2 linked regions of the Bremerella alba genome follow. The protein of the gene in region 2 interacts with the protein of the main gene of each other region in a pairwise test. Links are inferred from orthologs where the notes say so. Each region holds a gene or a part of one and is shown on either strand. Other genes may lie near its edges. The genes, in order: HOV93_RS14745 and def.

Region 1 (16,089 bases), on a different replicon or contig from region 2:
GTGATCGAGTATCTCGAATTCTTTGCTGCCGCCTACCGTATCAACGGAAAAGAACGTGCCAGGGTATGCAACGAGATGCTCGAACTGGTCGACCTCGAATTCAAGCGCAACGCATTCGCCAACACGCTTTCCCGTGGTCAAACGCAGCGTCTGGGCCTGGCCCGCGTGATGCTTCATAACCCTCAGGTTTTGCTGCTGGACGAACCGGCCAGTGGTTTAGATCCCCGTGCTCGTATTCAGATGCGAAACCTACTGAAGCGTCTGCGCGACATGGGGAAGACGATCGTCGTTTCCAGCCACATTCTGCCGGAACTGGCCGACGTTTGTAACAAGATCGGCATCATCGATCGCGGCGTGCTGGAAGTGAACGCTTCGGTCGCCGAGGTGATGAAGCAGGTCAAACAGAAGACCACGCTCCTGGTTTCTGTCTCCGGCGATAACGACGCCGCCGGCAAAGTGCTGGAAGAAGCCGACATCGTCGAAAGCATCGAGTCGCGTGTCGATCACCTGTTGGTGACGCTCAAGAAGGAAGCGGAAGATTACAGCGACCTGCCCACAATGCTCGTACAGGCAGAGCACAAGATTACCATGTTCCGCGAAGAGGAAATCAACCTCGAATCGGCGTTCATGGCCCTCACCAAAGGCATGGGGCAGCAGGCCGCTACCAAGCCTCCGACGACTGAACCCTCGAAGGAAGAGGGCTAGGGCATTAATACCGAGCCAGGTCGCGTTGATCGCCATCGGGGCGCAATGTCTTGAGCGACGCCTGGGCTTGGACCGACATCATTCTCAGATCGCTTCCCACGGCCAGAAATTGCATGCCTTGGGCGGCTCGCTGCAACGCTTCTTCTGGCTCCATCGTATGCATGCCGGTCGGTGTACCGACCTTCTTACCGGCGGCGATCACGCGCTGGATCATTGCTTCGTGGGCTTCCGGCGTTGGGTCGGTGCCGTCCGGGGTGCGCATTTGGGCCCGCAGGTCGTTAGGGCCGATGAAGATGCCGTCGCAGCCAGGCAGGGCATAAATGGCCTCGGCATTTTCGACCCCAGTTGGGCTCTCTGTTTGTAAGATCACCAAAATCTCGTCGTTCGCCTGACGGAAATAGTCGCTGGCGGTCGCGCCAAAGTTCATCGCGTGCGTGCCTCCGCCGACGCTGCGACTGCCTTGCGGAGGATACTTGGCCGCAGCGATCACGCGCTGGGCCTGCTCGACGGTATCGACCATCGGGGCAATGATCCCCCAGGCACCTGCGTCGAGTGTTCGCTTGATGGTCGTGTGGTCATGATCAGGGATCCGAGCCAGCGGCACGTTGCCGGCATCGGCCACCGCACCAAAAATCATCGCCGCCTGAGACCAGTCGATTGCGGAGTGTTCGATATCGAGCGCCAGCCAATCCCAACTCATGCGAGCCAGAACCCGCGAGGCGTACAGGTCCCCCAGCGACAGCCATGTTCCGAAAGTCGGCTGGCCTGATTTCAATTTCGCTTTGACAGGGTTATGACGCATGGGACGGTCTTTCCATCGAACGGGGGCACAGAAAAGACACATTCTCAGTTTCCAGCCTGCCGGCTGCAAGTCAGAGCGAGCACTTCAAAGCAAGACGGACCTGTAAAAAAGTCGGTAAAAAGGCGTGTTTCGAGCATAAACAACCTATAATGAGAGGTCGTAGGCCTACTAGAGTTTCCCTCTTTTTACCCTGCCAAGCTCATGACTCGATTGAATCGTTTGACCATCTGTTGTGCTGTTGTTGCACTCGTCTCGCTCACGTTTGTCCCTGCGTCCCAGGCCCGCGATCCTTACGAGGCGGCTCGCGACCGGTTGGTAGAAACGGCGGTCGTCGCCAACGGCGTCAAAGATCCGCGCGTCATCGCTTCAATCCGCAATACGCACCGGCACGAGTTTGTCGCGGCGAATCAACGTCAACAAGCCTATTACGATATGGCGCTGCCCATTGGCGAAGATCAAACGATTTCGTCACCGTTTATCGTGGCCTACATGACCGAATCGCTCGATCCACGCCCCACCGACAAGGTGCTGGAAATCGGAACCGGCAGTGGGTACCAGGCGGCAGTCCTGAGTCCGCTGGTGAAACAGGTCTTCAGCATCGAAATCAAAGAACCGCTCGGACGCAAAGCGGCCCGCACTCTGAAGCGACTCAACTACGACAACGTTTACACCAAAGTAGGCGATGGTTTCCTGGGTTGGCCGCAGTATGCTCCGTTCGACAAGATCATTGTCACGTGTTCGCCCGAAAACGTGCCCAAGCCCCTGGTCGATCAGCTCAAAGAAGGGGGTCGCATGATCATTCCGGTCGGCGAGCGATACCAACAAACGCTCGTTCTGTTCACTAAGAAGGATGGCAAGCTTGAAGCCGAACCTCTGCGTCCAACGCTATTTGTGCCAATGACCGGAGAAGCAGAAGCGCGACGCCAGGTGAAGCCAGACCCGGCCAATCCACGTTTAACAAACGGAGACTTTGAAGAAAAGCTCTCAGAAAATGGCACCGTCCCCGGCTGGTACTATCAACGCCAACTGGAACTCGTGGAAGATTCGAGTTCCCCAGGCGGAACGCAATGCTTGAAGCTTTCCAACGCCGATCCCGGGCGTGTTGCGCTTGTGCTGCAAGGGCTGGCACTCGACGGCCGACAGGTGCAACGGCTGAAGATCAATGGCTGGGCGAAGGTCGATGGGATGGGACTTGGCCCTGATCGAACCTTGGCGCCGATGATGGTGATCACATTTTACGACGAACAACGCCGCGAACTGGGAAAAGCGGCATTGGGCCCGTTTATTGGTTCGCTCGACTGGCACGAAGTGAGTAAGATTGTCAACGTTCCGCCTGCAACGCGTGAAGCGTTGTTTCGGGTTACGAACTTTGGCGCGGTTGGCACGATGTACGTCGATAACCTCTCGATCGAAGCCGCTCGTTAAAAAAGGGGGTGTCCACCCAGACCCCCATCGAGCTTTCAAAATATTGCGTAACTCTTTACGCTGCAGGGACTTCATGGCCCTTGAACCACCCGCCAACGAATTCTATCTATTCAGCAAATTTTGCCCATTCTGCTTGAATTGAAACCTACACTTGCTAAGTTCTAGAAAGGCAGCGTGTTGCTAGCCTAGCAACGAATGCAAAATCACATGTTTGACAAACGGTAGTTGGAGTGAATCCGGGTATGAAAAGCAGCATTGGGCGTAAATTTGCGTGGGCCGGCGCTCTGGCATGTGCCGCCATGGTTATGGGCACGAGCCAGGCAGAGGCCGGCTGGGGTTCCTGGGGATCGAGCGGCGGCAGCAGCGGCGGTTCGAGCAGTTCCTCTTGGAGCGCCAGCAGTGGTGGCTCGAGCGGATCGAGCGGTGCCAGCAGTGGCAACTGGCGTGGCGGGATCTTCCAGCGCTGGTGGGATAACCACCGTGCCGACAAGGTTTACGGCAGCAGCGGCGGAAGCAGCAGCTCCAGCTATGGTAGCAGCGGTGGATCGAGCAGCAGCAGCTGGGGTTCCAGCGGCGGCAGCAGTGGTGGCGGTTTGTTCGGTCACCATCGCGTGAAGCGAAGCTGGGGTTCCAGTGGCGGTTCGAGCGGTGGCAGCAGCAGCTCCAGCTACGGTAGCAGCGGCGCATCGAGCGGCGGCAGCAGCGGTGGTTCGAGTGCGACTTACCAGTACTACACGCCATCTGAATCGGCTCCTGCAGTCGATGTCCCAGCGGACGTGCCACCAGCAATTCCTGCTGAATCGGCTTCCTACCACGGTAACGACGCTGTCATCAACGTCAATGTTCCCGCAGGTGCCACGATTTACGTCAACGACAAAGTCACTTCGAGCACCGGTACCATCCGTCGCTTCGTTTCGCGTGACCTGGAACCAGGCTACAAGTTCGAGTACGAAGTCCGCGCTGAAATGCGTGTCGATGGTCGTCTCGTTCGCGAAGTGAAGAAGCTTCAGATGACCGCTGGTGAAGCGAAGGAACTTGAGTTCCAACTCGATCCAGAAACTAAGCCAGAAACCCAAGTTGTGGGTGCTCCGGTTGAAACCAAGGTCACCTTGAACGTTCCTGCGAACGCCTCGGTTACCCTGGCTGGCAACGAAATGCGTACCCTGGGTGCCCAGCGTGTGTTCAGCACCGTTGCTCTGGCGACAGGCGAAACCTGGAAGGATTACGACATCGTCGTGACCGTCCTTCGCAACGGAACGCCAATCACCCAGCGTAAGGTCATCGACCTGACCGGTGGTGAAGAAATGCAGATCAACTTCGACTTCAACGCTGATTCGGTTGCTTCGCTCTAGTAGCGAACTTGCCAGAATAGTTTGACTAAACAATAAAACCCTCGCCTTGGATAAACTTCAGGCGAGGGTTTTTTCTTTGTAAATCGGCTGACCTGAACCCCTACGATTTCAGGCAGCCTTTCTGGTCGTTTTGGTCGATACGTTAAATACCATGAACGATCGACCCCAATCACCCGCCGAAGCGAAGGCTGCCACGCCAAGAATTGCCTGGAGCTCAGGCTTTCGTGGTTTTGTCAGTGTGTTACTGCTGATTCACCTGGTGGCACTCTTTGTCGGCCCGTGCGCTTCCCCTCCACCGTCAAGCTATTGGGCCCAAGGAACCGAGCAGTTCATAGCCCCTTACTTACATGCGACGTTTCTCCGCGGTCACGGCTATCGATTCTTTGCACCCAACCCAGGCCCAAGTCACCTGGTACGGTACGAGCTTCTCGACGAAGCGGATGAAGAGATCGGCGAGGGCACCTTTCCCAGCCTCGACCAACACTGGCCGCGGCTGTTGTACCACCGCCATTTCATGATCAGCGAGTCGATGTTCAACACGGCCAATGTGCCTATCGAGCCTCCGCCGTCGGAAGCACCGCCTAGTGTCCATGCCGAGTTCCAGGCAGTCGCCGGACTGCGAGATGCCTACCTCGATTCGATCTCGCGTTACCTCGCGCGCCAACACCCCGAAGCGACCAAGATTCGGATCGTGATGGTGCAGCACGCCATTCCGCTTCCGCAAGATGTCGCCAACGGTCGTCCCTTGAACGATTCAACGCTTTACGAAGAAGTGGTCCTCGGGGTGTACAACGTTCAGCCGGAGGATCGACTGTGATCAAGACCTACCTGCAAGAACTTTATACCGGCATACGCGATGGCTGGAATGGGTTCTGGTTCCGGCCGACCGATCCGGCGACCCTCGGACTGGTCCGCATCTTCGCCGGCAGCATGCTGTTCTATACGCATCTGGTTTGGTCGATCGACCTGACCGGCTTCATAGGAGAGCAGGGGAGGTTCTCGGCGGATCTCGTCGATCGGATGCACCAGGGAAGCACGTTCGCGTTCAGCTACCTGTGGCTGTTCGACGGCAACCCGGCCATGCTGTGGATGGTCCACATCGCGGCACTGGTCATCCTGCTGATGTTTACCCTCGGTTTTTATTCACGCGTCACAAGCATTCTCGCGTTCATCATTGCTGTCAGCTACGCGCATCGGGCACCGGGCGCATTGTTCGGTCTCGATCAAATCAACGTCATGCTGGCAATGTACTTAATGCTGGGCGGGGCAGGGGAGGCCTACAGCTTAGACCGCTTGATCGAAAAGTGGCGTTACCCCAAGCGAAAGCAGCCCACGACCAGCACCGTCGCGAATGTTTCGATACGCTTGATCCAGCTACACATGTGTGTCATTTACCTGTTCGCCGGCACGGGAAAACTGCTCGGCGATTCGTGGTGGGAAGGCACCGCCATGTGGGGCGCGGTCGCTAACAGCGAATACCAATCGATGGACATGACCTGGCTGGCCAGTTATCCGCTACTGATCGCGCTGATGACCCAAGTTTCGTTGGCGTGGGAACTCAGCTACTGCGTCCTGATTTGGCCGCGACTAACGCGACCGCTGGTACTCTTCATGGCGATCCCGTTACACCTGGGAATTGCCATTTGCATGGGCATGATTACCTTCGGCCTTGTAATGCTGATCGGCAATCTAGCTTTCGTTAGCCCCTGGATCATAAGAGAACTTGAAGCCACGATCCGCAGCAAACTCGAGAAAGATCCCATCCCAGAAGCTGCCTAAAGGGAAGGGCAGGGGGGCAAACGATCGTTTTTCTCGCAAAAACCGCATTAATTCTGAAAGAATTTCATGCCCCCGGCAGAATCTCGGTAACGCACCATGAAGCCAAGGGTTACCCGGAAATTCGAGACGCTTCTACTTCCTGTTTGGCGTGCCTTACCGCCCGAATGAACCTCATTACGCGTTGATGTGTCCCGGGGCGAGAATCTATAATGCAGGTTTTGGATATCCGCTAAGATCCATACAGGTAATTTGTTTAACCCCACAGGAAACGCCCGTGTACGAGAATCTGGCCATTGTTGGAGCCACTGGAGCCGTAGGACGACTGATTCGTCAGTTACTAGAGGAGCGCAAGTTCCCCTACAAAACCATCAAATTCCTCGCTTCGAAACGTTCCGCCGGCACAGAGCTCACATTCAACGGTGCCACGCACACGGTGGAAGAACTGACGCCTGATTCGTTCGAAGGGATCGACATCGCCATCGGCAGTACGCCTGACGAAGCCGCCGCCGAGTTCGCTCCATGGGCCGTCAAAGCTGGCTGCATCGTCATCGACGAAAGTGGCTACTGGCGCATGAAAGAAGACGTGCCGTTGGTCGTGCCGGAAGTGAATCCGGAAGCCATCGAGAATCACAAAGGCATCATCAGCAGTCCGAACTGTTCGACCACGCAAATGGTCGTCGCGATGAAGCCGCTGCACGACGCTGGCAAGATCAAACGCGTTATTGTCTCCACCTACCAGGCCACCAGCGGCGCGGGTGTTGTGGGCGAAGAAGACCTGATCGAAGGCGCCAAGGCAGTTCTCAAAGGCGAGGCCTACGAGAACAAAGCCTTCTCCCATCAGATCGCTTTCAACTTGATCCCCCAAATTGGTAGCGAGAAGTACGAAGGCTACACCTCTGAAGAAATGAAGATGGTGCACGAAACGCAGAAGATCTTCGGCGATGATTCGATCAAGGTCTGTCCGACCTGCGTTCGCGTGCCGGTGACCAACTGCCACAGCGAAACGATCATGGTCGAAACCGAACGTCCGATCTCGCCCGCCGAAGCGCGAGAATTGTTCGAGAAGACCGACGGCATCACCGTTATCGATAATCTCGGGGCAGGGGAGTACCCCATGCCGAAGGACTGCACCAACAAGAACGATGTCTTCATCGGTCGTATCCGTAAGGACCTTTCCTGCGAAAACGGTCTGACGTTCTGGTGTGTGAGCGATAACCTGCGAAAGGGTGCCGCGACCAACGCCGTGCAGATTGCCGAACTACTCGTTCGCAGTCAGGCCGCCGTCTAAGCTAGGCGCGCGTGCCATGAATTCTACCGAGCATGCAGCGGCCCGTTCTCCCGGCCGCTGCATTAAGTTGACCGTTGCCTACGACGGCACCAACTATCAAGGCTGGCAGCGTCAGGCCACCGGTCCCACGATTCAATCGGCGCTCGAAGCGGCCATCAACTGCATCGCGCAAGACGACGTCCACGTTTCCGGCAGCGGGCGAACCGATTCCGGCGTGCACGCCTGGGGACAGGTCGCCAGCTTTCATACGAAGTCGAAGATGCCAGCAGACGTCTTCCGCAAAGCACTCAATGCCACGCTCCCGCACGATATCGTTGTGCGGCACGCGTGCGATGTGCCGATCACCTTTCGACCGATCAACGATGCCATCTCGAAACGGTACCGCTACGTCCTGCAGCCAGGCCGCATCAACGATCCGTTCTCGCTCAAGCATGCCTGGTTTGTCAAACGTATCCTTGATGTCCCCTCGATGCAGGCCGCCGCCCAGGCATTGATCGGCGAGCACGACTTCGCCACGTTCCAATCCACCGGCTCGCCGCGTCAATCGACCGTACGCACGATGCTCGATGCCACCGTGACGGTGCACGACGCCGACGAACGCGCGAAGATCTTCATCGAAGTCGAAGCCACTGGATTCTTGTACAACATGGTCCGCATTATCGCCGGCACGCTGGTCGACATAGGGCAGGGGAGGCGCACCGCCGATTCCATGGCCGAAATCATCGCCTCGTGCGATCGGTCTCAAGCCGGCATGACGGCTCCGGCGCATGGACTATACTTGCTTCAGGTCCATTACCCTCCGCACCACTGAATCTTTCTTGAAAGCCAATCATCCCATGCGTGTTGCTCATGTGATTACCCGAATGATCATTGGCGGCGCGCAAGAGAACACGCTTTACAACTGCTTGGATCTGGTTCAAGAGTTTGGTGACGACGTTCTGCTGATTACCGGACCGAGCGAAGGCCCCGAAGGTAACCTGCTGCAGCAAGCCCACGCCCAAGGGGTGCCGGTGCAAACATTGCCTAACCTCGTGCGGAACATTCATCCGGTCACCGACTGCCGAGGCTATCAGGAAGTCAAAGCGGCCATCAAAAAGTTTCAGCCTGAAGTGGTGCACACGCATAGCGCGAAGGGGGGCATGCTCGGGCGCAGGGCCGCCACGGCGTTAAAGGTACCGGCCATCATTCACACCGTGCACGGCGCTCCGTTTCATCCCTATCAATCGACGCTCGCGCGGAAGTTCTTCATTGCCTGCGAGCGCTACGCATCTAGCCAGTGTCACCAACTGGTCAGCGTGGCCGATGCGATGACCGATCTCTTAGTCGAAGCCAAAGTCGCGCCGCGCGAAAAGTTCGTCACCGTCTACAGCGGCATGGAAGTCGAACCCTTTCTAGAGAGCAGGGGACTGCGCGAGCCAACTCGCCAGCAACTCGGCATTCAGCCCGGCGATGTGGTGATCGGCAAGATTGCTCGGCTGTTTCATCTGAAAGGGCACGAGTATGTAATTCAGGCGGCAAAAGAAGTCGTCGCTAAGTGCCCGCAGGCCAAGTTTCTTTTCGTAGGAGATGGAATTCTGCGCGAGAAGTTTGAGGGAATGATTGCCGAGGCAGGGCTGACCGATCACTTCATTCTCGTCGGCCTGGTACCCCCGAGTGACATCCCGAAGTATATCTCGGCGATGGATGTTCTCGTGCATACCAGCCTGCGCGAAGGGCTGGCCCGCGCACTTCCGCAAGCGCTTTTAAGTGGCAAGCCGGCCGTCAGTTTCGATATCGACGGGGCACGCGAGGTGGTGTCCACCATGGAGACCGGTTTCTTGCTTCCGCCAGGGGATACGGCCCAATTAACGTCCGCGCTAATCCAACTGTGCGACGATCCTGAACTCCGCGAAAAGCTGGGAGAAGAAGGGCGACAGCGGTGCAGTCAGGTCTTTCCGCACCAGGTAATGACCCGCAGACTGCGCGAAATCTATCAGGAAGTGCTTCGCCGAAATGGATGTGAAGTAGTCTAACCCTGGAAAACCATTGTGGTTACGGTAGATGTGCCGGTAGTTCGCTCTTTTGAAACTCCTTTGATTAGGGTAAGATTAAGACGTCTGTCGATCCGATAGACTTTCGGGACAAATAGGGGCAAATCCTCCTCACGGATAATCTCATCGGTGTCTACCGCAGGAAGAAACTATATCGGTCCGTACCGCTTGATACGCATGCTGCGCGCCAGTAAGACGTGCCAGGTATGGGAAGCGATCCATGACTTGGACAATCGCCGGGTCGTCATCAAAACACTTCGCGAGAACTACATTCGCGACAAGGACGAGATCAACTCGCTGAAGCACGAGTTCACCGTCGCCGGCAAGTTCGATCATCCTTTGGTCATTCATGTCTACGAGTTCGACAACTTCCGCGGTGTCGCCTATCTCGTCCTGGAATTCGCCATCTCGCGCAACATGAAGATGGCCATTCGCGAAGGCGTAGAAGAGCTCGCCTACTGGACACCCAAGATCATCGAAGAGGGAGCCAGAGGCCTCGGCTACATGCACGAGCAAGGCTGGGTTCACTGCGACGTGAAGCCAGACAATTATCTGCTCGACACCGAAGGCAACGTTAAGCTCATCGACTTTTCGATCGCGCAGAAAAAGAAGAGCGGCCTCGGCAAGCTCTTTGGCGGATCGAAAGTCAAAGGCAACGTCCAAGGTACCCGCAGTTATATGTCACCAGAACAGATACGTGGTGCAGCATTAGATGACCGCGCCGATATCTATAGTTTTGGCTGTACGATCTTTGAATTGATCAGTGGCAAGTTGCCCTATACGGCTACCAGTCCCGATCACCTACTCGATAAACATTTGCGTGCCGGTATTCCGTCGCTGCAAGCTGCCAGCGAGAACGTCACGTCAGATTTTTCTTCGCTGGTCGAACGCTTGATGGCGAAGGATCCCAAAAAGCGGCCCGACACGATGACCGATGTCGTGCGACTGTTGAAGAGCACCAAGATTTACAATATTCCACCCCGTAAGCCAGCCGCACTCGTTGAACGAGAAAAAGCGGCCGCGGCCAGCGGTGACGATTCCACCTCGGCGTCTGGCGATTCCTAGTTTCGCCAAGCGTTCTATCCCATTAATTGCCTGGAGCACTGAAAGCTTTCATGAGCACCTCGATCTATCTCGACTTCGAACAGCCGATTGAAACCCTCGAGAACAAACTGAAACAGCTTGAAGCCGAGAAAAGCGACACACCGGAACACCACGACGAGATCCGCCGCGTCCGCAAGCAACTCACCGATACGATGCGCGAGATCTACGCCGATCTCTCGCCATGGCAAACCGTGGAAGTTGCCCGTCACCAAAAGCGGCCTCAGTCGGCCGACTACCTGAACCTGGTCTTCGACGAGTTCGTCGAGCTGCACGGCGACCGCAAGTTTGGTGACGACCGCGCACTGCGAACCGGCTTCGCCAAACTCGACAAGCACAAGGTGATGTTCCTCGGGCACTTCAAAGGACGCGACCTGAAGGAACGCAGCGAGTGCTACTTCGGCTGTGCCAATCCTGAAGGCTACCGCAAGGCGATCGAAAAGATGGAGCTCGCCGAGAAGTACAACCTGCCGGTCATCGCGTTCATCGACACGCCGGGCGCCTACCCAGGCATCGGCGCCGAAGAACGCGGCCAGGCCATGGCGATCGCCGATTCGATGTTCGCCATGTCGCGTCTGAAGACGCCAATCATCTCGGTCGTCATCGGCGAAGGTGGCTCTGGCGGCGCACTAGGCATCGGCGTCGCCGATCGCACGGCCATGCTTCAGCATGCTTACTACTCGGTGATCAGCCCCGAAGGTTGTGCCGGCATCCTGTGGAAGAGCCACGAGTTCAAAGCCAAAGCTGCCGAGGCCCTGAAGTTCACCTCGAAGTATCTTCCCAAGTTCGGAATCGTCGACGACGTGATCGAAGAGCCACTCGGCGGAGCCCACCGAGACCATCATCAAATGGCAGCTCGCCTGAAGATGTATCTCGTCAAAACGGTCAACGAACTGATCGCCAAACCAACCGACCAACTGGTCGAAGATCGCTACGGCAAGTTCCGCCAAATGGGCATGTTCCTGGAACGCGAAACAGAAACCGCTCAAGCCGAACCGGCGAGCTAAATCGAAGCCAACTTGGCAACGAAATTCATCACCAAATCAAGCCGTCGCCAGTCAATCTCGCGGCGGCTTTTTCGTTTCGAAAGACTATGTTCATTTTTTAGTCGAGCGATACATTTTGAGGCCAAGTGATGTAGTCGCCAAAACGTTTGCTGTTCTTCACCTCGCCACCTTTTTGTTTGCCGAGATCAGTTAGCTCCCAATTGTTATCATTTCGTGCGATCCAACCTTTCTCTTGCAATTCGGAAAACAGAGCTTTGGAAGGTCGCTTTAATTGCTTAGCGAGTTGGCTTGTCGAGATCTGTTTCGCGAGAGAGTTCGCCTCGGCTATCGGATCGTCCTCGACAACTTCTGCTTCGATTAGCTCAACACTGATTTTGACTTGATCACTAATGCGGATCAGTCGCTGGGCCTCATCGTAAGTGTCTTTGAAAAGCTCTGGGTCGTCATCTCGATTGAACACGATTCCCATTTCATTGTTGTTGACTTGAGAGAACTCGTAGATGTTCATCGAAGTGATGATAGCTTCCGATTCGTTCAGGTAGCATTTTGCATGAAGGTTCTTACAAAAGCTGCAGCGAACAAAGGTCAACGACTCCAACCATGCAGACTCCCTGGGATGGAGATCGTTTTTCCCATACACGAGTCGAATATCGATTTTTAATCTGTCGAGATCTTCAATTAGCTCACGGATCTTATCGCTGAGCCGAAGGTACGGACTGATGATCACCAAGCGTTCTTTTGTCGACTTGATGAGCTGTTCTAAGTGGTACGTGATACCGGAAGTGTTTAAGAATTTAGCCATGGCATGAACTAAGGAAATGTTTCGTTAGTGGGAACAGAGCCCACGAGTTTACCAGAGTTGAACGGGCCAGTCTCGAAGTGGATTCTGTAGTTGTTATCGAAGCCAACTTGGCAACGAAATTCATCACCCAATCAAGCTGTCGTCAGGCAATCTCGCGGCGGCTTTTTCGTTTCGAAATGGAACGCGCCAAGAGACGCTTTCCGATGGCGTTTGGACCTGGGAGTCGGCCGTCGATCTTCGCGGCGACGAGAAGCGATCCTGAGAGACGATCTTCGCAGCGATGGCAACGAAGTTCATGAGAGAGTAGGGCCTGATCAGACGAAGGAGACGGATAACCCAGTCTCCATAGAACCCCCACTGCAACGTCCGATAATGTTTGTTATGTGCGGTTCGAGGCCTATTTTTACCGGGTTTTGTGTATTTCCCGGTTTTGGACCGCTTCTGCCCTGACGTTGCCAGTTCGGCTCTTAGTACCGTGGCTGCGTTGGGTAATATGGCTGGCCGTTCTGCATCGGAGCCGGTGCTTGTTGTGGCGGCTGCGAGTACTGCGGATAGTAGCTGCCGCCCTGCTGCTGCGGCGCCGGAATGTTCATCTGCGGTGGATAATATCCTGGCTGTTGCGGCGGCTGAGCCTGGCCGGAATACTGCTGCCAATTCGACTGAGCATTTTGTGGATTATCGATCGTCTGATTCACGAAATTCTGGAACTGCCCTGTTTGCTCTTGGACCTGATTCTGAATGTTATTTTGAATCCGATCCTGCACGTTATTCTGGAAGTTCTGGAACTCGCTCTGGAGGTTGAAATTGGCTGGGTCGATCGCCACGCCATCACCACCACTGGTACCGGCTCCGGTGTCGGCGAACCACTCGGGATTCTGTCCGTCGATGCGTTGGTTGTAGCGTTCAATGAATGGCCCCACGACCTCGTTCACTTCGGCCGGCATCACGCCTTGCAGATTGTCGATCACCTTGGTGATGTAGAAACCAGACTTCGACTGAACGATTTGCTGGCGGCTATCATCCTTGGTCAATGCCACGGCGAACATCGTCACGATGATGCACAGCAGCACTCCTTTGGCGAGCCCCAGTCCGGCACCGACCTGGCGATCCCAACTCTTGAGTTCAAAGCTCTTCAGCGTCTTGTTGACCATTGAGAAGATGACCCAGATGACCAACGAAGTCGTCATGTACAAACCCAGCATCGCGGCCTGGTTTCCCCATGGTGGCTGAAGCCCCAGCGCGTTGGCGACCGGCTCGCGAAGTTGCATCGAGATAAAGTAGCTGGCCACGAGCGAAGCAAACGAAGCAATTTGCCAGACCATGCCTTTGTACAGACCCCACAGGATTGCTCCTCCGAGGATTGCCAGCATGAGAAAATCGTATGCAACCATTGTTCGCTATCCATAGCTCCAAAAAAACTTCGCCCCAGAAGTCGCACGAGTATACGAACGTTACGTGGAAATCCGAAGGTCAGTTTCTCATGCTGCTAGCGGGCGTTGAAAAGATGCTCTGGAAACTAAACGTATCCTTCCGGTACAAGTGCCGAACTAACGACCTATCGCGCGCCGATGCACTGGCAGGGGGGCGCACTAAAAGTTTTTTGAGGCAGGGGATCCATGGCCGATTTCAATACGCACATTTCGACCAGCACGGCAGTCGGCGTTGGCGTTGGCTTCGCAGGCTACTTTCTACTCGATACGCCTGAGCCGAATCGGATCATCTCGTGCATGCTCGGTGCAGGCCTATGCAGCCTGGCTGGTATTTTGCCAGACTTAGACTCCGGCTCTGGTCGACCCCTTCGCGAAACAAGCAACGTCTTAGCAGCCGTCGTGCCCATGCTGATGGTCGATCGTTGGCAACACATGGGGCTCAGCGCCGAAGCGATCGCGTTGGCCGGTGCGTTGGTCTATATCACCATCCGTTTCGGCGTGGCCGAGATCTTCAAACGCTACACCGTGCATCGCGGCATGTGGCACAGTATTCCGGCGGCCATTTCGTGTGGTCTATTGGCATTCATCGTGGTCTCTGGCGAAAACCTCGACGTTCGCATCTTCAAGAGTGCGGCCGTCTTCATCGGCTTCATGGTCCACCTGATTCTCGACGAAATATGGTCGGTTCAATGGCAGGGGGCCCGGATACGATTTAAAAGCTCGTTCGGCACGGCTATCAAGTTCTGGTATGGCAAAAGCCTATGGTCGAATGTATCCACCTATAGCAAACTTATCGTATTAGTCGTTGTCGCTGTGGGTGATCCGATCATGATGGAACATTACCGGTTCCATCCACATCACCAAGAAACAGAAGCCGTACCCACACAGCAGATCGCAACCGAACAACCACCGCTCATTCAGCGGTAGTCTTGTTCCACAGCGTGATCTCAGCCAGCGTTAAAGAATCTTGCGGCTATCGAGCATCAACGTCACCGGTCCATCGTTCACCAGGTGGACCTTCATGTCGGCTTGAAAGATACCCGTCTCGACAGTCAGTCCCTGCTCGCGGATTTGCTGCACGTAGGCTTGGTACATCGCGTTGGCCTCTTCCGGTTTTGCCGCGCTGATGAAACTAGGTCGGCGGCCCTTGCGGCAATCGCCTAGCAGCGTGAACTGGCTGATCGCCAAGATGCTGCCGCCGACGTCGAGCACGCTACGGTTCATCTTGCCGTCGTCATCTTCAAAGATTCGCAGGTGAATTGTTTTCTCGACCAGGTACTTCAGGTCCGCGGCCTTATCCCCTTCCGCCACTCCCAGCAGCACCACCAGGCCTTGCTCGATTTGCCCGACGACCTGGCCATCGACTTTCACGTGAGCTTCCAGAACGCGTTGCACGACGCCGCGCATCAGTAGTGCCCCCCTGCCCCAGCCATCACGGCCATTCGATAGGCCTCGGTCTGATCGGTTGCATCCGGCACGATCGTCCGGGGTGATAGCAGTTCGCTGTTGGGCGAAACATTCCCTCGCACGCGCACCAATTCGACCGTCACCAATGGTTTCCGCTGCGTGGGCTCGATCGATTCCCATTGAATACGATGCGGAAACCCCGACCCTGCATCCAACAGCAAGCTGACACCATTGGGTTGCTGACGAAGAAAAGGAAACAACGCCGCTGCGTCCCCCTTTTTCGATCCTCGCACGAGAAGCAATTGCCGTTGCCCCTGGACCACGTTTTCGATCGAAGTGAATTGATAGCTTTTTTGCATGCGCCAGATTAAATGAGCGATCCCGGCTCGCGGCATCTTTTGGTGGGCAGGTGCCAGGTCGTCGAGCCGGACCATGGAAGCCGACTCTTCGACGTTCGTTTTCCACTGCGTCCACACAACCGCCTCGCTTGCCAGCACCGCTTGCTGAAAGAACATTGGCGCTACGGAACTCGTACTCTTCAAGATGACCCCGTGTCGCTGCGCTGGCCCGCGGCCCGACTGCGTGTACTCGCCTATTCCTTGCAGGGTGTGGCCGAACAGATGCACCTGCCAGTTCACATCGGCCGTCAAAGCGTCGACCTGCTGCCAGCGATCGACGACGTTCTTCAACAGCAAGTCGATATCGAGGCCCAGTTGGTTGCCGGAGGTGGCGTTATCCCCTGCCCCGACGCCACTAGCACTGCTGTCGCGTAAGCGCTGCGAGGCGTACCCCAAGCCGACGCCAACGGCTAGCAGTGCTACCGCGATCAGGGCTGTTAATTTGAAGCGATTATCTTTCATGGCTGGGATTTGCCGGTTTTCCCAAAGAATCCTGTCCTGCCACGCCGAACATTAATGGCAACGAGGATTAGTCTTGCGCTTGAGTCGTGTCTGGCATTGAT
Region 2 (16,007 bases):
GATCAGCGCATTCAACGCATCTCAGTTCGGCGATGAATAAATACGGCACATCGCCTTGAATAACCGGATAAAACGCGGAGATTCGCCAACACTTGGGCTTTTTTGGGAGAGAACTCTAAAGTCGGTATGGCAGTTGCAATTCATTTCTACTATCTCGAACAACCTCAGTTTAAATTAGGAGATCGTAAAATGTTAGTAACGCGTACTTTAGGACTTTTACTCGCAGTGGCCCTGGTCGTTCCCGCCGTCGCTGACGATAAGCCCGTCAACAACCAAGAGAAAGAAGCAACGACCACGAAGAAGAATACCGAGAAGTCGGATCGCATTGCTGCGACTCGCGTCCTCGGCGCAAGTGTTTATGGCTCCAACAAAGAAGACACTGTTGGTTCGGTGAACGATATTGTCATGACCAAAGACGGCGAAGTCGTCTACATGATCATCGGTAGTGGTGGCGTCGCAGGTGTCGGCGAAACCAACCATGCGGTTCCCGCTAAAGCGGTCGACCTAGCTTGGGTAGACACCGACGATGAACCGACCTTGAAGGTCAGCATTCCTATGTCGGCTGAAGACCTAGAAAATGCTCCTGCACTGTCGCTCGAACATTGTGCCGACCTAACCGTTGATGCGTTTCACGAACGCAACAGCAAGTACTTCAAGTCGACCGACGCTCAACAGCTAAAAGCTGAAGAGATGTTCCTTGCTTCGGCTCTGAACGACTTGGACGTCAAAGGTAGTGGTAACGAATCGATCGGTCAGCTAGATGACATCGTCTTTAACCACAAGATGGACAAATGTAAGGCTGAGTACTTCATCCTTGGTTCCGGTGGAACGCTTGGTGTTGGCGAAAAGTACACCGCCGTGCCTGCCGACAAGGTCAAGGTCACCAAGACTGAAGACAATCAGTACACCGCCATGATCGATGCTGACAAGAACATCGTTGGTGCTGCTCCGAAGGTAACCTCGGACAAGTACTACGCTGAACTTGATAGCGAAGACATGCGTAACAATGTCGACAAGGCATTCCACGAAGCTGGCGATAAGTAATCGCTGGAGTCGTACGAGCTACTTCCCTGAGAAGTAGCAAGATAAACCACGCACGCCGCGAAAGCGGAAGGACGCACTCGGAGTCATCCGAGTGCGTCTCTTGCGTTCGAAGGCTAGCAGAGATGGCCGCTGAATCATTACGGCCCAGAGCTGTTTCGAGAGCGGCGGCCAGGCTTCTTTCGGTCGGTGGGAACGACAATATCTTGGGTCGATTCTTCCTGGGGTAGGTCTAACGAAACCTGGTAGTCCTGAAACAGCATGTACCCCATGGGAAAAAGGTCGTCATCGCCGTTTCCATCAAGTCCTACGATGGTGGCGAGATGGGGGCCGCCGACATGGCCGCGGGAAGCGTTGGCGGAATCGAACTTGCCATCCACAATTTCCATCGAGACGGCAGCGCCCCGATTACCCTGGCTCGAATCAGGGACGAGCGTAAGCGAGCCGACCGGAACTGGTTTTCCTTGATAAGTCACGGTGCCAGAGATTGGGTAAGTTCCCGAATCACTTTTCCCGCCGCAGCCGAACGTGGCTCCTAGCAAAACAATCGTGACCAGAGCTAGCCAAAAACGCGATGCGTGCAAGGTGAATAGCATGGGCGAAAATACCATGGATTAGTTAGCTGTGACTGGCTCGTTACCGGCCTTGCTGGCCCCGGCCTGGAACGTCGCGAAATCGATCGTTTCGGGTAGGAATGTCACCGAACCATCGCCGCGCGAGAACATCGCACCGCCTGGGTGCATGCTGCCGAACGCCACCGTGTTCCACTTGGTAGAGACGCCGCTGTTAATTGGGTGCTGAATATTCTTCGAGATCAAATAGAGCTTTCCGCGAGTATCGTTGTACTCGCCACGCAGCCAGTACCGTCGGTACGGCATATCCTGCCAAGAGTTTTCACCCATCAGGTAGGTGTTGGAGAGTCCATCGGTCACGTCGCGAAACTTCGAGCCTTTTTCCCACATGATTCCTTCGGTGCATGTGCCGCCGAATGCTTCGGAAAGGTCTATACAGTCATAGTCTTGCCCACTGGTGGCGTTGGTTCCGAGAGGTCCTAAGATTCCGAAGTAATGGATCACGTAGCATTGCTGGCCGTTGTAAGACTCTTCGGTGCGTTCCGAGTAAATTTCAGAACTCGGAGCACTGGGGCACATGTAGGCATCAATGCGGTTAATCCCATATTTCACTCGTCCCGGGGCAGCATGACCGCCGACGCTATAATCGAGGCCTTCGGCGATGGCGTTTTGTTCCAACTGCGGAAGAATCGAAGAACTCCAGCCGAGATGGTTCCCGCCATAGCCTGGCAGTGGCAAGATGCCAAAAATATCGTGATAGGTATGCATCGCCAGTGCGGTTTGCTTCGCGTTGTTAGAGCACTGCATCCGTCGAGCCGACTCGCGCGCTTGCTGCACGGCCGGCAGTAGTAAGGCAATCAAAACTCCGATAATGGCGATCACCACCAACAGTTCAACGAGCGTAAAGGCGCGGAAGCGCAGCCGCTGCGGCGAGGCGAAACGAAGCATTTCAATTTTCCCGTGATGAGACCGGAGCGAATCAGGAAAAGTCGACAAGAGAAGAGATGAGATATCCGACTTTCTGCAACCATCCTACCGGCAAGTGGAAAGTTGTTCCATATATATTTAATTTTTGGTTGGTTGATTCGGGATGTGAACCGTCTCGAACATAAACCCTAAGGGACAAATCAATTACATTGCTTTGTCCTATTTCAAAACGGGGGAATCTTGATGACAATTAAACGTAGGCAAGCTGCGAATAACGCGTGATTGGAGAAGGATAGTGCTGGCACTTGTTACCGGTTCGACTGGTTTAGTGGGCAATAACGTAACTCGGATGCTGCTAGAGCAAGGACATCAAGTTCGCGTGATGGTCCGTGATCCACGGATCGATCGTTCACTCGCGGGACTCGATGTCGAGGCTGTCCCCGGCGACATCCGTGACGAGCAAGCCGTTAACACGGCCATGATTGGTGTCGACGTGGTCATTCACGCCGCTGCGGTGGTGCACATTGGCTGGACCAAAGAAAAGCTAATGCACCAAGTGAACGTCGAAGGGACCAAGATCATCGCCCAAGCGGCCCTGAAGCAAGGGGCGCGTATGGTATATGTCTCTTCGGTCGATGCGCTTGGGGTGGGCAAAAAGGATGCGTCGGCCAACGAAGAAACGCCGCGCGAAGGAAAAGTGCCTTGTCCTTATGTGATCACCAAACGCGCCGCCGAGGATGCTCTGCGTGAAATGGTTCCGCAAGGCTTGAACGTCGTCATTGTGAATCCGGCCCTGATGTTCGGTCCGTGGGACTGGAAACCATCGTCCGGCAAGATGCTGATTTCGGTCGTGACAAAACAGCCCCCGTTGGCACCGCCCGGTGGCGGAAGCACATGCGACGTGCGGGACGTGGCTGCGGCAATTATTCAAGCAACGCACAAGGGTAGAGTCGGCGAGAACTACATCTTGGCCGGTGAGAACCTGTCGTACTACGACTTGTGGAAACGCATGGCCGCCATTACCGGACGGCGTCCTCCATGGGGACGTATGGGGCCGCTGGTCGGGATGATCGCCGGGTTTAGCGGTGACATGTACGGTCATATGGATGGAAAAGAGCCCGAGGTCAATTCGGCGGCAATCAGGGTTGTTCGTCAGTATCACTACTATCGTAGCGACAAGGCGATGGAAGAACTCGACTATCAGATTCGCCCGCTCGATAAGACTCTCCGTGACGCGTTGGTCTGGTTTCGAGCCAATGGTTATCTTCCGGCATTGGATGGTTCCGAGTGATGCCTGAACGCACCGATCGCCGCCAATTTCTAGCCCGGCTTGGGGCCGCAGTATCGGCCAGCGGTTTGGGGGCTTGGTCTGCCGACAAAGGCCATGCGGCAGACAGCGTCACTGCCAATGGTGATAGCCTGCCGGGGTTGGCTGCGTTCGATACGCTGATGGAGCGTTTCTTCGACGAGAATCAGCCGCTGGGCGCTTCGCTGGCCGTGGCCTACCAGGGGCGATTGGTCTATGCCAAGGGCTTCGGTTACGCGGACCTGGCCCGCAAGCAGCATGTTCAGCCGACTTCGCTGTTTCGCATCGCTAGTTTGTCCAAGCCCATCACGGCGGCGGCCGTGATGAAATTGGTTGAGGCCGAGAAAGTTCAACTCGATCAACCGATCGTGCCGCTGCTTGCGCTGGACTTTCTAGAGGATGATCCGCAAAGTTGGGCCGATCCTCGTCTGGCCGACATCACCGTGCGGCATTGTTTGCAGCATACCGGAGGCTTCGACAAACAGGCCTCCGGCGATCCGCTGGCATTGAGCCACCAGATCCGCGACGCGCTAGACGTGACCTTTCCGCTTTCCCAAGACAATCTGCTGCAATTCGCTTTGACCAGGAAGCTCGACTTCGACCCTGGGCACCAGTACGCGTATGCCAACATCGGCTATCTGATGCTGGGACGCTTGATCGAACAGCTCAGTGGCCAAACGTATCAGGCATATGTACAGCAAGAGATCTTGCACCCGCTAGGCATCCGCAGCATGCAGCTGGCACGCACGTTGAAAGAAGATGCGGCCCCAGCCGAGGTGCAGTATCGCGACGCGAAAGGCCGCACCGGGCCGAACGTCTTGGGGCTTGAAAGCGAGGACCCGGTACCCTTCCCTTACGGCATTGAACGGATCGAGAACGTATCGTCGGCCGGCGGTTGGCTGGCCTCGGCGGTGGAAGTCACGCGGTTTGCTTCGGGGCTGTTCTTCCCCCAAGGAAAACCGCTGTTAAACAAGCAATCGCAAGAGCAGATGTTCGCCAAGCCGCACATCAGCGGAGCGACACCAGATTGGAACGGGGCCTATTACGGATGCGGTTGGTTGGTGCGTCCTGTCCAGGGAAAGCTGCTACCGTGGACCTGTTGGCACACGGGGCAACTGGCCGGTGTGTCGTCGCTATTGGTTGCTCGCGCGGACGGGGTTTGCTTCACGGTGCTGTTCAATCAAGACTTCAACCCGGAAGGGCAAACGATGTCCGTGACAATCGATCCCCTCCTGCACGCACCAGCCAGCGGTGTCGGTCGCTGGCCGGCAGGAGACCTATTTACCCGATATCTCTAGAGCATAACCTGGTCCCGGGTTCACACGGCTGGACTGGCCAGCCGTGACACCCTTTGGGTTTTGCTCGATTGGGCAGAAGGCAATTCTAGAGAGCAACCCTAAACGGCTGCTTTCTTCGACTCGATCAATTCGAGCAAGGCCTTTTGCGGATCGGCGAATTTGGCGATCCCTTCTTCCATCAAGGTCTTCTCCAGGTGCTGGTAGTCGACCTTGCTTTCGAATTCTTCGAGCACTTCTGTCGGCGGCATCTGATCGATCTCGCGATCGAAGGACTGGCCGCTCTCTTGAACCTGTTGGTTCGTCTTGGGCGGGTTGGTTTCGATACCGTCTCCGGCGAAGGCCGCGACATACTTCCACGCTGGGTCCGAAGGGAGCTTCGTGCCAGTCGACGCGAAGATCAGCTCTTGCTGCAGTTTCAGGTTCTTATCGGCCCAGAACTCTGCGTTGTCTTTCCAGATGTTTTTTGCGTTAACAATACCGAGCTGCCCCTGAGCGGCGTCGCTGAGGTCAGGCAAATGTTTCTCGGAATAAACATCGACGCGGGAGACAAAGATAGAGTAGACACTTTTGAAAGCGTCGGTCGATTCGCGTCGCTGAGCACCGCGCCAGACAGCTTCGCGAGCTGCATGATATTGCCGCATGGTGAAGCAAAGTGTCACGTTCAGCGTGATACCAGCGGCACAAAGTTCTTCCAACGCATCGATGCCCGCAGGCGTCGCAGGGACCTTGATCATGCGGTTCTTGTGGCCCACGCCCCACTTCTTGCCCAGCTCGATGTACTGCTTAACGCGTTCATCGTGCGGCATGTTGCCGTCAGGGTCTTCCAGCAGCGGATCCAGCTCGAAACTGACGTAGCCGTCGTTTCCTTCGGTTCGTTCCCATACTGGCAGAAAGACGTCTTGCGCCTTTTGAACGAGTCGATCGGTGATCGTCCAGGCAATCTCGTGGGCTTCTTTACCTTGTGCGGTCAGCTCTTCGATCCAAGTGTCGAACTGTCCCGACTTTAGGAGGTCCGAGACGATGACGGGGTTGGAAGTCGCCCCGGAAACACCCAACTTGAAATTGGAATCGACTAACTGGGGATCGATGGAATCGAGCCAAACTTTCGTGCCGGCCTGAATGAGTGTCTCAAGTGGCGTCGTCATTACCGAGGGCTCCTTCTTTGGAAACAGGTTCTTAATTGGACGAAGTTGCCGTATTCTACCTTACCGCGAGTGGTGCGGATCTTCTTTTTCTGCGGTGCGAAGGTCCTGGAAAGCGTCATGGTTTACAATTGGCGAATGTGCGCAGCCTGGGATAGATGCGCCTGCCATAGACTCAACTTGAAGAAAACTGTAGCTTTAATCGCTTACAAACGCAAAAATTAGCGAAGTTTTGATCGTTTTGCGTAGAAAGCAGCAAGTAGCGGAAATTCTGTGAGGTAGCGGTAATCAGAGCCGAGTTCTCATAGCCGCGACCATTGGCAGAGCCGGTGGCGTTGGATCTTGGTCTGAGCGTCCGATTTACCTCGATCCAAGTTGCTCAAGGATTCTCAAAGAGCGGATTTTGATGCAGATGCGTCGACCTACATTCTTCGAGCGTTACGCCCTGTTCATATTGATGGCGATTTTCTTCCTCGTGCCCTTTGCGCTGCGCGGGGCTCGCTTGTCTTTGGAGCAGATGAGGAACGACGTCAAAGACTGGCTTCCCAGCGACTTTGCGGAAACCTCGGAACTCGATTGGTTTCGCGATCACTTCCTGGGCGAGCAGTTTGTACTGATCAGTTGGGATGGCTGCTCGGCCGATGACCAACGACTCGATTATCTCTCGCGGCTGTTGGTACCGCCGCCGCTGACCGAGGAAGAGAAGGACAGCGTTCCTAACGATCATCGCCTGCCAGACTTCATTGGCGACGAGTTAGGACTCTATTACCCTGGCGACCAGCATCAAAGTTGGGCCGGGCAAAACGAGAAATGGTTCCTCGGCAACGATGCGACCTGGTACTACCTTCTGGAAAATGGCGAAATCTACAAGTGGAATGGCCAAAGCACGGTGATTGGTGCCGTGGGTCGTGCCGGCGAGCGAATCTTCACCGGGGGAAACACGGCTGAAGGGGACTACGTCAAGAAAGTCCATGAAGAGTACTACAAGAAACCGAAGCTGCTTCAAGCACGACTCTTCAAATCGGTCACGACGGGCCCCGATGTTCTGGCCCAGTTGTCTGCCCCCGGCGGCACCCTGGTGCGGGACGATGACCCTAGCGACCAAGAGTTGAAAGCGGCCCGCGAGAAGGCCCTGAAGCGATTGACCGGCACGCTCTTTGGTCCCGATGGCAAGCAGACCTGCTTAATTGTCACGCTAACCGATGCTGGTAAGGTCGACTTGCGTCGCACAATGGGGCATGGCGTGCTCGGCCGACAAGAAGGGCAACTGTTGCAGCTTGCCGAACAAGCCGGCGTTGACCCAGACGAGCTTCGCCTGGGCGGCCCACCGGTCGATAACGTTTCGATCGATGAAGAAGGCGAACGCACGTTAGCCCGCCTGGTCAGCTTCAGCGTGATCATCGGACTGGGGCTTTCGTATCTGTGTTTGCGGAGCATCAAGCTAACGATCATGGTGTTCTTCGTCGGCGGTATTAGCGCCGTGACGAGCCTATCGCTGATTTACTGGACCGCTGGCCGTTTCATTTGGTGGCTCGACCCGACCACCGACGCCGTGATTATGTCGATGCCAGCCGTCGTGTACGTGCTGGGTTTATCGGGCGCAATCCATATTGTGAACTACTACCGCGATGTGGTGAACGAAACGGGCACGCTCCGCAATGCGCCCGAGTTGACGATCTCTCACGGTTGGTATCCCTGCACAATCGCCGCAGTGACCACGGCCGTGGGGCTCGGTTCGCTGGCGACCAGCAGCATTACGCCGATCCATAAGTTCGGGATATTCTCGGCGATGGGCGTTCTGGCAACGCTGATTCTCTTGTTCACCTACTTGCCGGCGGCGCTGCAGATGTGGCCCCCCAATGCCGTGAAGAAGAAGGGCGATTCCAAGCCGATCGAATCTTCTCCGACCGGGATATGGATTCGTGGCATCGGCGATCGAATCGGCGATTTCGTGATCGCCAACAATATTAAGGTTGCCCTGGGCTGCCTGGCCATGTTCCTCTTCTTCGCGTTCGGGCTGCAATACCTGAAGACATCCGTTCAACTTCTGAAGATGTTTGACAATGAGTCCCGCATCATTCAGGACTATGCCTGGTTAGAAGATAACCTCGGCAAGCTGGTTCCCATGGAACTGGTCATCCGTGTTGAACCCGAGATGCTGTACTACGATCAAGCAGACCCGGAAGCACCAGAAAAGGCGCTCAATCCGCTGGCATTGGCTACCGAGAACAAGGTCGATCCGAAGTTCCAGTACAAATTTCTGGAACGCATGGAGATGGCCCAGCGCGTGGCGAGCGTCGTCGAAGAGTACCTGGGACCTGAGGGGGCCAAGGTAGTGGGCCCACCGATGTCGGCCCTGACGTTTGCTCCGGAACTGCCTGATGCCGGCAGCAGCACGGCTTCGTTATCGGAGCGTTATGCCTATAGCAAACAACTGGAAGCTTCCTTCAAAGAGTTCGTGAAGTCCGATTACTTGCGCGTCGACAAGAAGAACGGCGCTGAGTTGTGGCGTGTGAGCCTGCGACTGGGTGCTTTAGAGAACATCGACTACGGTGATTTTGTTAACGATTTAAAGCAGGTCACCGAGCCGATCTTGGACGCCTATCAGGCCCGTGATCAGATTTTGGCACAGATCGACAAAGACCGAGACGGCCGCGGCTACGTCAACGCCAAGGTTGCTTTGCTGGGCGTGAACTACGCGTCGGCGAACGAAGCGGTTAGCGAAGACAAGTCCGCCGAGCTTGGTCGCTATGGCCACCTCGATGCGACGAAAGTGTTCTCGGAAACGCTTCGCGATTTGCTCGTCAACGCCCGGATCAAGCTCGTCGATCATGACCCCGGCACGCACACTCAGGATCGCTTAGATTACATCTTGGCCGACAAGACACACTCGGATTACATCGTGCTGATCGAGCCCAACCCGATGTACGACATGGCGGCGATTGCCGAGAACGCCAACATTCAAGGGACCTTCGACGTCACTGCCCATGAATACAGTGGGGAAGAGACTCCCCGGATGTACAGTGGCGATCGTCGGCCGGTGTCGCTTGTCTACACGGGCGTGGTGCCGGTCGTCTACAAGGCCGCACGTACGCTGTTGAGCAACCTGATCGAAAGCACGATCTGGGCGTTTGCCCTGATTGCTTTGGTGATGATGATGGTGCTTAAAAGCTTCCGAGCAGGGCTCATCTCGATGCTGCCGAATGTCTTTCCGATCTGTATCGTGTTCGGCTTTATGTCGTGGACCGGCATCGAAGTCGATATCGGCACGATGATGACCGCCAGCGTGGCGATGGGTGTGGCCGTCGACGATACGGTCCACTTCCTGACCTGGTTCCGCTGGGGATTGGACGAAGGGTATACGCGTGCCCGGGCCATTAAAGAGGCCTACAGCCGCTGTGCGATGGCCATGTTCCAGACAACCATCATTGGCGGTCTGGGGCTTGCCGTGTTCGCATTTAGCACTTTCACGCCGACGCAGCGTTTTGGTTACCTGATGGTCACGCTGCTGGCGGTCGCCCTGGTCGGTGACCTGATCTTCCTGCCGGCCCTGCTCGCTGGCCCTCTGGGACGTGTCTTCCGGCCCGATCGTAAGGCGCGGAACAAGCGAAAGGACGACGAGAACGCCACGGAAGAGCCTGCCGAGGAGACCTCCAGCGATGGAGATACCCCCACCGCAGTCGCTGAGGAATCAGACGAACCGCGTGTCTACCCGGTACACGGTCGGAGTCGGCCTGCATAACGGTTGCACTGCTGATTCACTTGACAAAGGTGTCAAGTTTGCCTCTCGCGTCAAGTTGGCCTATATTTAGGTAAGCAGAGGCTGCCGATGTTGCCAGAATTTACCGACCAAGGCCTACTCCCTCCTGGCGACTATGAGATGTCCCTGGACGAGTTGCGTCGATCGATTCTGGTGAAACAATCCAGTATTCGCGCCCCCACATGGGACGAGCATTGGCGACTTCAATTGGTTCAGAATCTTTCGGTTCTCTGTCATCAGCTTTGGCGTGTTGGAATCGATCAAATATTCGTCGATGGTTCGTTTGCGGAAGAGAAAGATCACCCAAACGATATTGATGGATACTTCGTGTGCGATGCCCACCAGTTCATCAGCGGGAAGCTGGAACGAGAATTGAACTTGTTGGATCCCCATAAGATATGGACCTGGGACCCGGCATCGCGTCGTCCCTATCGGGGGTATCCCAAACGCCAACTTCCAATGTGGCATCAATATCGTGTCGAGCTCTATGCCCACTTTGGACAGCCTTCGGGAATTGAAGATGAATTTGGCCATCCACTTGAGTTTCCGGCCGCATTTCGGCGAACCCGATTCGGAAATCACCCCAAGGGAATCCTGAAAATTGGAGGTGCAAAATGATTCGTAACGAGGCCGAGTATCAAGAGGCGGTGCAGCGTATTGAGCAGGAAGCCGAACGCATCGAAGCCCAACGCCAAGCACTAGAGAGCATGGATCTGACGCAAGAGGAGGTGGAACGGGCAATGGGACCGATTCGATCCTTTCACGAACAATTCAAGGAGGAAGTGACCAGCTACGAGCGGCTGAAGCGAGGGGAATTCGAAGAGGTTGAAAACTTCTACGGCGTGGGCCGTCTCTTAATCGCTCTACGGATTGCCCAGGGGATTTCGCAACGAGATCTGGCAAAGCGTCTAGGAGTGCACGAATCGCAAGTATCTCGGGACGAACGCAACGAATACCACGGTGCGACCTTGGAAAGGGCCAATCGTATTCTCGATGCTTTAGGAGTGGATCTTCGCACCCAAGTCGTTCGCTTGGAACGCAGCCAAGGTCAAAGTGAATCGGTTACTGCCTGAGCATAAGCAGCTTGCGGAAAGTCAGTGCCGGTCGACCGGTTCTCAATTCTTCCTATAATGGATCGTTTCGCGGCCTCGCTTCCGCATGGATATGCGAGGCCTGATCCTGTTGTTTGGGCCCGGCTCTTAGGACCGCTACGTTGCAGATTATTCACTTTCCCCACCCTACGCTGCGTTATAAATCGAAGCCTGTCAAACGCGTCGACGCGGAGCTTCGCGGCATGATTGCCGGGATGTTCGATCTGATGTACGAGGCCCGGGGAATTGGCCTGGCCGCCAATCAGGTTGGTATCCCGCTGCGGTTTTTCGTCATGAACCTGGCCGGCGAAAAGGGAGAAGGCGAAGAACTGGTCTTCATCAATCCGGCCATCAACCGGGGTACCGGATCGGACGAAGCCGAAGAAGGTTGCCTCAGCTTGCCCGGCGTGTATGGCCCCGTGATGCGTCCGGCAGAGATCATGTTTAGCGCGTACATGCCCAACGGCGAAAAATTTGAGCAGAAGGTCGACGGGATGTTCGCCCGCTGTGTGCAGCACGAGACCGACCACCTCGACGGTGTGATGTTCACCGATCGCATGGACGAAGACGCGTTGTACGATATTCAGCCGCAGGTCGACCAATTCGAGTTAACCTTCGAACGCCTGCGGGGCGAAGGCAAGCTGCCCACCGACGAAGCGATCAAGAAGTTTCAGGATGAACTCGAACAAAAGTATGCGTAGTTAGTTTTCAGGGTGACGTGTTCAGTTTTCAGCTTGAAGGAGACAGGGTTCTAAACATCACATGACTTTCGCATGCGTCAGTCGCGAGGCCTCTTCTGGCTGAACACTGAAAACTGAACACTGAAAACTATCCATCGGACTCTCTATGAAAATCGTCATGATGGGGACTGGGCCGTTTGCTGTTCCCACGTTCGAGGCCCTTGTTGCCAGCGAGCATGAAGTCGCTTGCCTCTTTTCGCAGCCGGTGCGGTCGGTGCATCGACGGAAGTCTTCCATTCCCACGCCCATGCGTGATGTAGCCAATGCGCATGGGATTGCCATTCATGACCCCGCGAGCGTGAACACCGAAGAAGCGAAAGATCTGCTTACCGATCTTCGGCCAGATCTGTTGGTGGTGTGCGACTACGGACAAATCTTGAAGGACTACATCCTGGCCACGGCGACCTACGGTGGCATTAACCTGCACGGCTCGATCTTGCCGAAGTATCGCGGCGCGGCACCGGTCAACTGGGCGATTCTCAGTGGGGACGAGGAAACAGGCATCACAGTCATTCACATGACACCGAAGCTCGACGGGGGACCTTGTTTAAAGGTCGTGCGAACCCCGATCGGTCCGACGGAAACAACCGTCGAGCTAGAACCACGCCTTGCAGATTTGGGCGTACCGGCCGTGCTCGAGTCGATTGAGATGTTGCAGAACCATGGCCCCGACGGCACCCCTGGCCAGGTTCAAGACCAGTCGTCTGCTACCAAGGCACCACGACTGGCCAAATCGGATGCGGACATCGATTGGAACGACTCCGCCGAGTTGATTTACAACAAATTTCGGGCGTTTCAGCCTTGGCCCGGCTGCTTCACCCACCTGCAGCAGCATGAAAAGCCGCCGCTGCGGATTATCCTCAAAGAGATCCGCCTCTTGCGAGAGCCACCCCTGCCGGGTGTTTCGCCCGGGTCGGTCTCGGTGGTGGCGGAAGATCGCCTGTATTTTGCGGCAAAGGATGGTCAAATTATCATCGATACCATTCAACCCGCAGGCAAGAAACCGATGCAGGTAGCCGACTTCGTGCATGGTCACCATCCGAAGGTAGGTGATCGCTTGCTATCGGAATCGAAGCTTTCGACCGCAGAATAACCCGTTTCTGGCCTGTTTTACCCAGTTTGCCGCGGAAATCCCTCTCGCCCCCAACTGGGGTCGTTGTTTAAGATACACCGTTGGTTTTCTGCACGGACGCGGGATTATATGCTGTGAGTCGCTGGGACATCGTTCTATTTGCCGTCGCTTCCTACATCGCCATCATGGGATTGGTGCGGTTGATGAGGGTGCGTCGTATTCGCTTGGAACGGCAGTTCCAGGAGGAATTCCGTCGCCTGCGCGAGATAGCCCTCAAGCAGCAGGCCGAAGATGAACGCAAGGCCCATGAACTCGCCGAACAAAAGCAGTTTGAAGAATTTATCAAGCAGAAACACAAAGAAGCCGCTTAGTCTTGGAACGTAATTGAGGGGGAACCCCTGCTGACTAGTCCAGCAGTCTAAGATGGGGACCCACGAGATCCACTGCCAGACCATCCCGCAGTGGCAACTGCCACGCTAAGCCATCTGCCCAACCAGCCATACGAAGATCCGTCCGCATGGAAAAACGTCTATTTATTGAAACCGTCGGTTGTCAGATGAACATGCTCGATAGCGAGCTCGTCGTGGCCTCGCTGCGCAAGCAGGGCTACGTGCTGACCACCAAGCCGGAAGAAGCCGATACCCTGCTCTTCAATACGTGCAGTGTTCGTGCCCAGTCAGAAAACAAGACTTACAGTCACCTCGGCGTGCTGCGCGACTTGAAAGAGAAGAACCCCGAGAAGGTCATCGGAGTGATGGGCTGCATGGCCCAGAACCATCAGCACAAGATCTTCACCCGCGCACCCTACGTCGATTTGATTGTCGGGCCGGGGCAACTGCATCAAATTCCTTCGATGATCGACAAGATCAACTCAGGCGAAGGGAAGCAGATTGAAGTCAGCCTGGGCCGCAAAGACGGTACCCGCGATCAAATCACTCGCAGCCACGAAAGCTTCGACCCGCTGCGCGATCCTGAGATGCGTCCAACGCCGTTTCAGGCCTACGTGCGAATTCAAATTGGCTGCGACAAGTTCTGCACGTACTGCATCGTGCCGAGTGTCCGAGGTCCCGAGCAAGGCCGTACGCCGGAAGACATCCTCCGCGAGTGCCGTCACCTGGCCGAGCATGGCACGGCTGAAATCACGTTGGTAGGCCAAACGGTCAACAGCTATAAGGCCACCGACGCCAGCGGCAAGCTCTGGCGTCTGGCCGATCTGCTGACCGAACTGCAAGAGATCGAAGGGCTCGAACGCATTAAGTTCGTCACCAATTACCCGAAAGACATGACCCGCGAACTGCTCGAATCGGTTCGCGATTTGAGCAAGGTCTCGCCGTACCTGCACGTGCCGCTGCAAAGTGGTTCCGACGAAATCCTCAAGCGGATGAAGCGTGGATACACGGTGGCCGACTATCGCGACATGATGGCGCGGATTCGCGAGATCGTGCCCGGCTACGCGGTAAGTAGCGACTTTATTGTCGGCTTCTGCGGCGAGACGGAAGAGGACTTCCAGAAGACGGTCGAACTGGTCGAAGAGTGCCGCTTCAAAAACAGCTTCATCTTTAAGTACAGCGAACGCGAAGGTACCCGCGGCGCGGAAATGTTCATCGACGACATTCCTCGTCACGTCAAACAGCAGCGAAACAACGACCTGCTGGCGGTCCAAAACCGCATCAGCCTGGAAGACAACCAAAAACTGATTGGCGACACGGTTCAGGTCCTCGTCGAAGGCCCCAGCAAGACGGCTATCAAGCATGCCCAGGCCGAGCAGAATCCGCATGCAACGCAGTTGATCGGGCGAACGCACTGCGACCGGATCGTTGTCTTTGATGGCAACCCGCGTCAGATCGGCAAGATCATGCCGGTGGTGGTCTACGATTGCCACGCGCATACTCTCTTCGGCGAAGTCGTCACACAAGAATGTGGTCCGGAACTTTTCGCGCTCGGTTAGCGTCTGACCCTTGGGTGCCCTCGGAAACGTCGTCGCGTGCATGCCAAATGGAAACAGAGAAAGAGACGAACCGCGGGTTTCGCAGCGCACAAGCGCGTGCTGTGACAGATCGCAGGGGCTTGTCTCTTTTTTCTAGGTAACGTCGCTTCCCATGGATCATGGTCATTTGTTCTGGTTGCTTGGGTTGCTACCATGATGGTTCAGCTTCGAAGTCACAATCCGCAGGAGCCACCGACCATGAGCCGACCGAAGATTCTCGCTTTCGCTGGAAGTACCCGACGCGATTCTTTCAACAAGAGGCTGATTAAGATCGCCGTGAAGGGGGCCCAAGATGCCGGTGCCGAAGTCACCCTGCTGGATTTAGCCGACTTTCCGATGCCGTTGTACAACGCGGACTTGGAAGCAGAGCAAGGGATTCCGGAAAACGGGAAGGCCTTGAAAGAGTTATTCCTGGCGCATCAGGGGTTGTTGCTTTCGTGTCCCGAATACAACAGTTCGATTACTCCTCTTATGAAGAATACGATCGACTGGGTATCGCGACCGATGGAAGGCGAAGGCCCGCTGGCAGCCTACAGCGGTAAGGTCTGCTCACTGATGAGTGCTTCGCCGGGGGCTTTAGGGGGACTTCGTGGTTTGGTTCATGTGAGAGCCATCCTGCAAAATATTGGTGTGATCGTGCTGCCCAAGCAAATGGCTATTTCAGGGGCCAGTAATGCGTTTGCTGAGAATGGCTCCCTGAACGATTCCAAGCAGCAAGAAACGATTGAAGGTTTGGGGAAATCGTTGTGTGGATTTTTAGAGAAGTTGCAATAAGCAAGGTTGCCAAGCGGAATCGTTTTCCGGTTATCGATCGCACGCTTTGATTGGCGTATCTCTTCTCTTCGTGACTCATCTCATATATAGAGCCTGGTAGTCGAACCAGAGCATCGCCATGGTTGAACATCCCGAGTATCTCGAATTCGTAATATCGGGAGATCCTACGGAAGACGCGTGGGTTAAGCTGATGCACGAAATCGTCGAAAGCATCCAGAAGACGGGCAAATCTCGAGTCTTCATCGATGCTTCTGGCTTGACCAATCGGGTCGATTCGATGGTCCGCTACCGAATGGG

What was found.
Region 1: the proteins of def (region 2) and HOV93_RS14745 interact in binary tests that used the Escherichia coli proteins (3 or more experiments, as listed by UniProt). The link is inferred for Bremerella alba from one-to-one orthologs.

Annotation. Positions count from the first base shown.
Region 1 is NZ_JABRWO010000008.1:115,404-131,492, reverse strand. What follows is about bases 5,458-8,344. They hold HOV93_RS14745 (aspartate-semialdehyde dehydrogenase), read left to right. Parts: upstream 5,458-6,337; coding sequence 6,338-7,351; downstream 7,352-8,344. Other genes in these bases: HOV93_RS14735 (glycosyltransferase family 4 protein), read left to right, coding at 8,170-8,344; truA (tRNA pseudouridine(38-40) synthase TruA), read left to right, coding at 7,368-8,162; HOV93_RS14750 (HTTM domain-containing protein), read left to right, coding at 5,458-6,063. Also shown: HOV93_RS14775 (ABC transporter ATP-binding protein), read left to right, coding at 1-705; HOV93_RS14770 (HpcH/HpaI aldolase family protein), read right to left, coding at 710-1,507; HOV93_RS14765 (protein-L-isoaspartate(D-aspartate) O-methyltransferase), read left to right, coding at 1,709-2,932; HOV93_RS14760 (TIGR03000 domain-containing protein), read left to right, coding at 3,175-4,284; HOV93_RS14755 (hypothetical protein), read left to right, coding at 4,436-5,101; more of HOV93_RS14750, read left to right, coding at 5,098-5,457; more of HOV93_RS14735, read left to right, coding at 8,345-9,363; HOV93_RS14730 (serine/threonine protein kinase), read left to right, coding at 9,511-10,446; HOV93_RS14725 (acetyl-CoA carboxylase carboxyltransferase subunit alpha), read left to right, coding at 10,497-11,489; HOV93_RS14720 (phospholipase D family protein), read right to left, coding at 11,587-12,291; HOV93_RS14715 (CvpA family protein), read right to left, coding at 12,759-13,682; HOV93_RS14710 (metal-dependent hydrolase), read left to right, coding at 13,908-14,648; dtd (D-aminoacyl-tRNA deacylase), read right to left, coding at 14,679-15,128; HOV93_RS14700 (hypothetical protein), read right to left, coding at 15,128-15,988.
Region 2 is NZ_JABRWO010000024.1:3,736-19,742, reverse strand. Bases 10,244-13,048 are described here. They hold def (peptide deformylase), read left to right. Parts: upstream 10,244-11,259; coding sequence 11,260-11,838; downstream 11,839-13,048. Other genes in these bases: fmt (methionyl-tRNA formyltransferase), read left to right, coding at 11,984-12,970; HOV93_RS25195 (helix-turn-helix domain-containing protein), read left to right, coding at 10,661-11,119; HOV93_RS25200 (DUF6932 family protein), read left to right, coding at 10,244-10,664. In the rest of the region: HOV93_RS25235 (PRC-barrel domain-containing protein), read left to right, coding at 190-1,044; HOV93_RS25230 (hypothetical protein), read right to left, coding at 1,182-1,637; HOV93_RS25225 (DUF1559 domain-containing protein), read right to left, coding at 1,656-2,561; HOV93_RS25220 (NAD-dependent epimerase/dehydratase family protein), read left to right, coding at 2,836-3,831; HOV93_RS25215 (serine hydrolase domain-containing protein), read left to right, coding at 3,831-5,144; HOV93_RS25210 (transaldolase family protein), read right to left, coding at 5,243-6,289; HOV93_RS26085 (efflux RND transporter permease subunit), read left to right, coding at 6,693-10,028; more of HOV93_RS25200, read left to right, coding at 10,116-10,243; HOV93_RS25180 (hypothetical protein), read left to right, coding at 13,084-13,320; tRNA (N6-isopentenyl adenosine(37)-C2)-methylthiotransferase MiaB, read left to right, coding at 13,467-14,897; HOV93_RS25170 (NADPH-dependent FMN reductase), read left to right, coding at 15,135-15,710; HOV93_RS25165 (hypothetical protein), read left to right, coding at 15,829-16,007. UniProt on the Escherichia coli protein: Removes the formyl group from the N-terminal Met of newly synthesized proteins. Requires at least a dipeptide for an efficient rate of reaction. N-terminal L-methionine is a prerequisite for activity but the enzyme has broad specificity at other positions.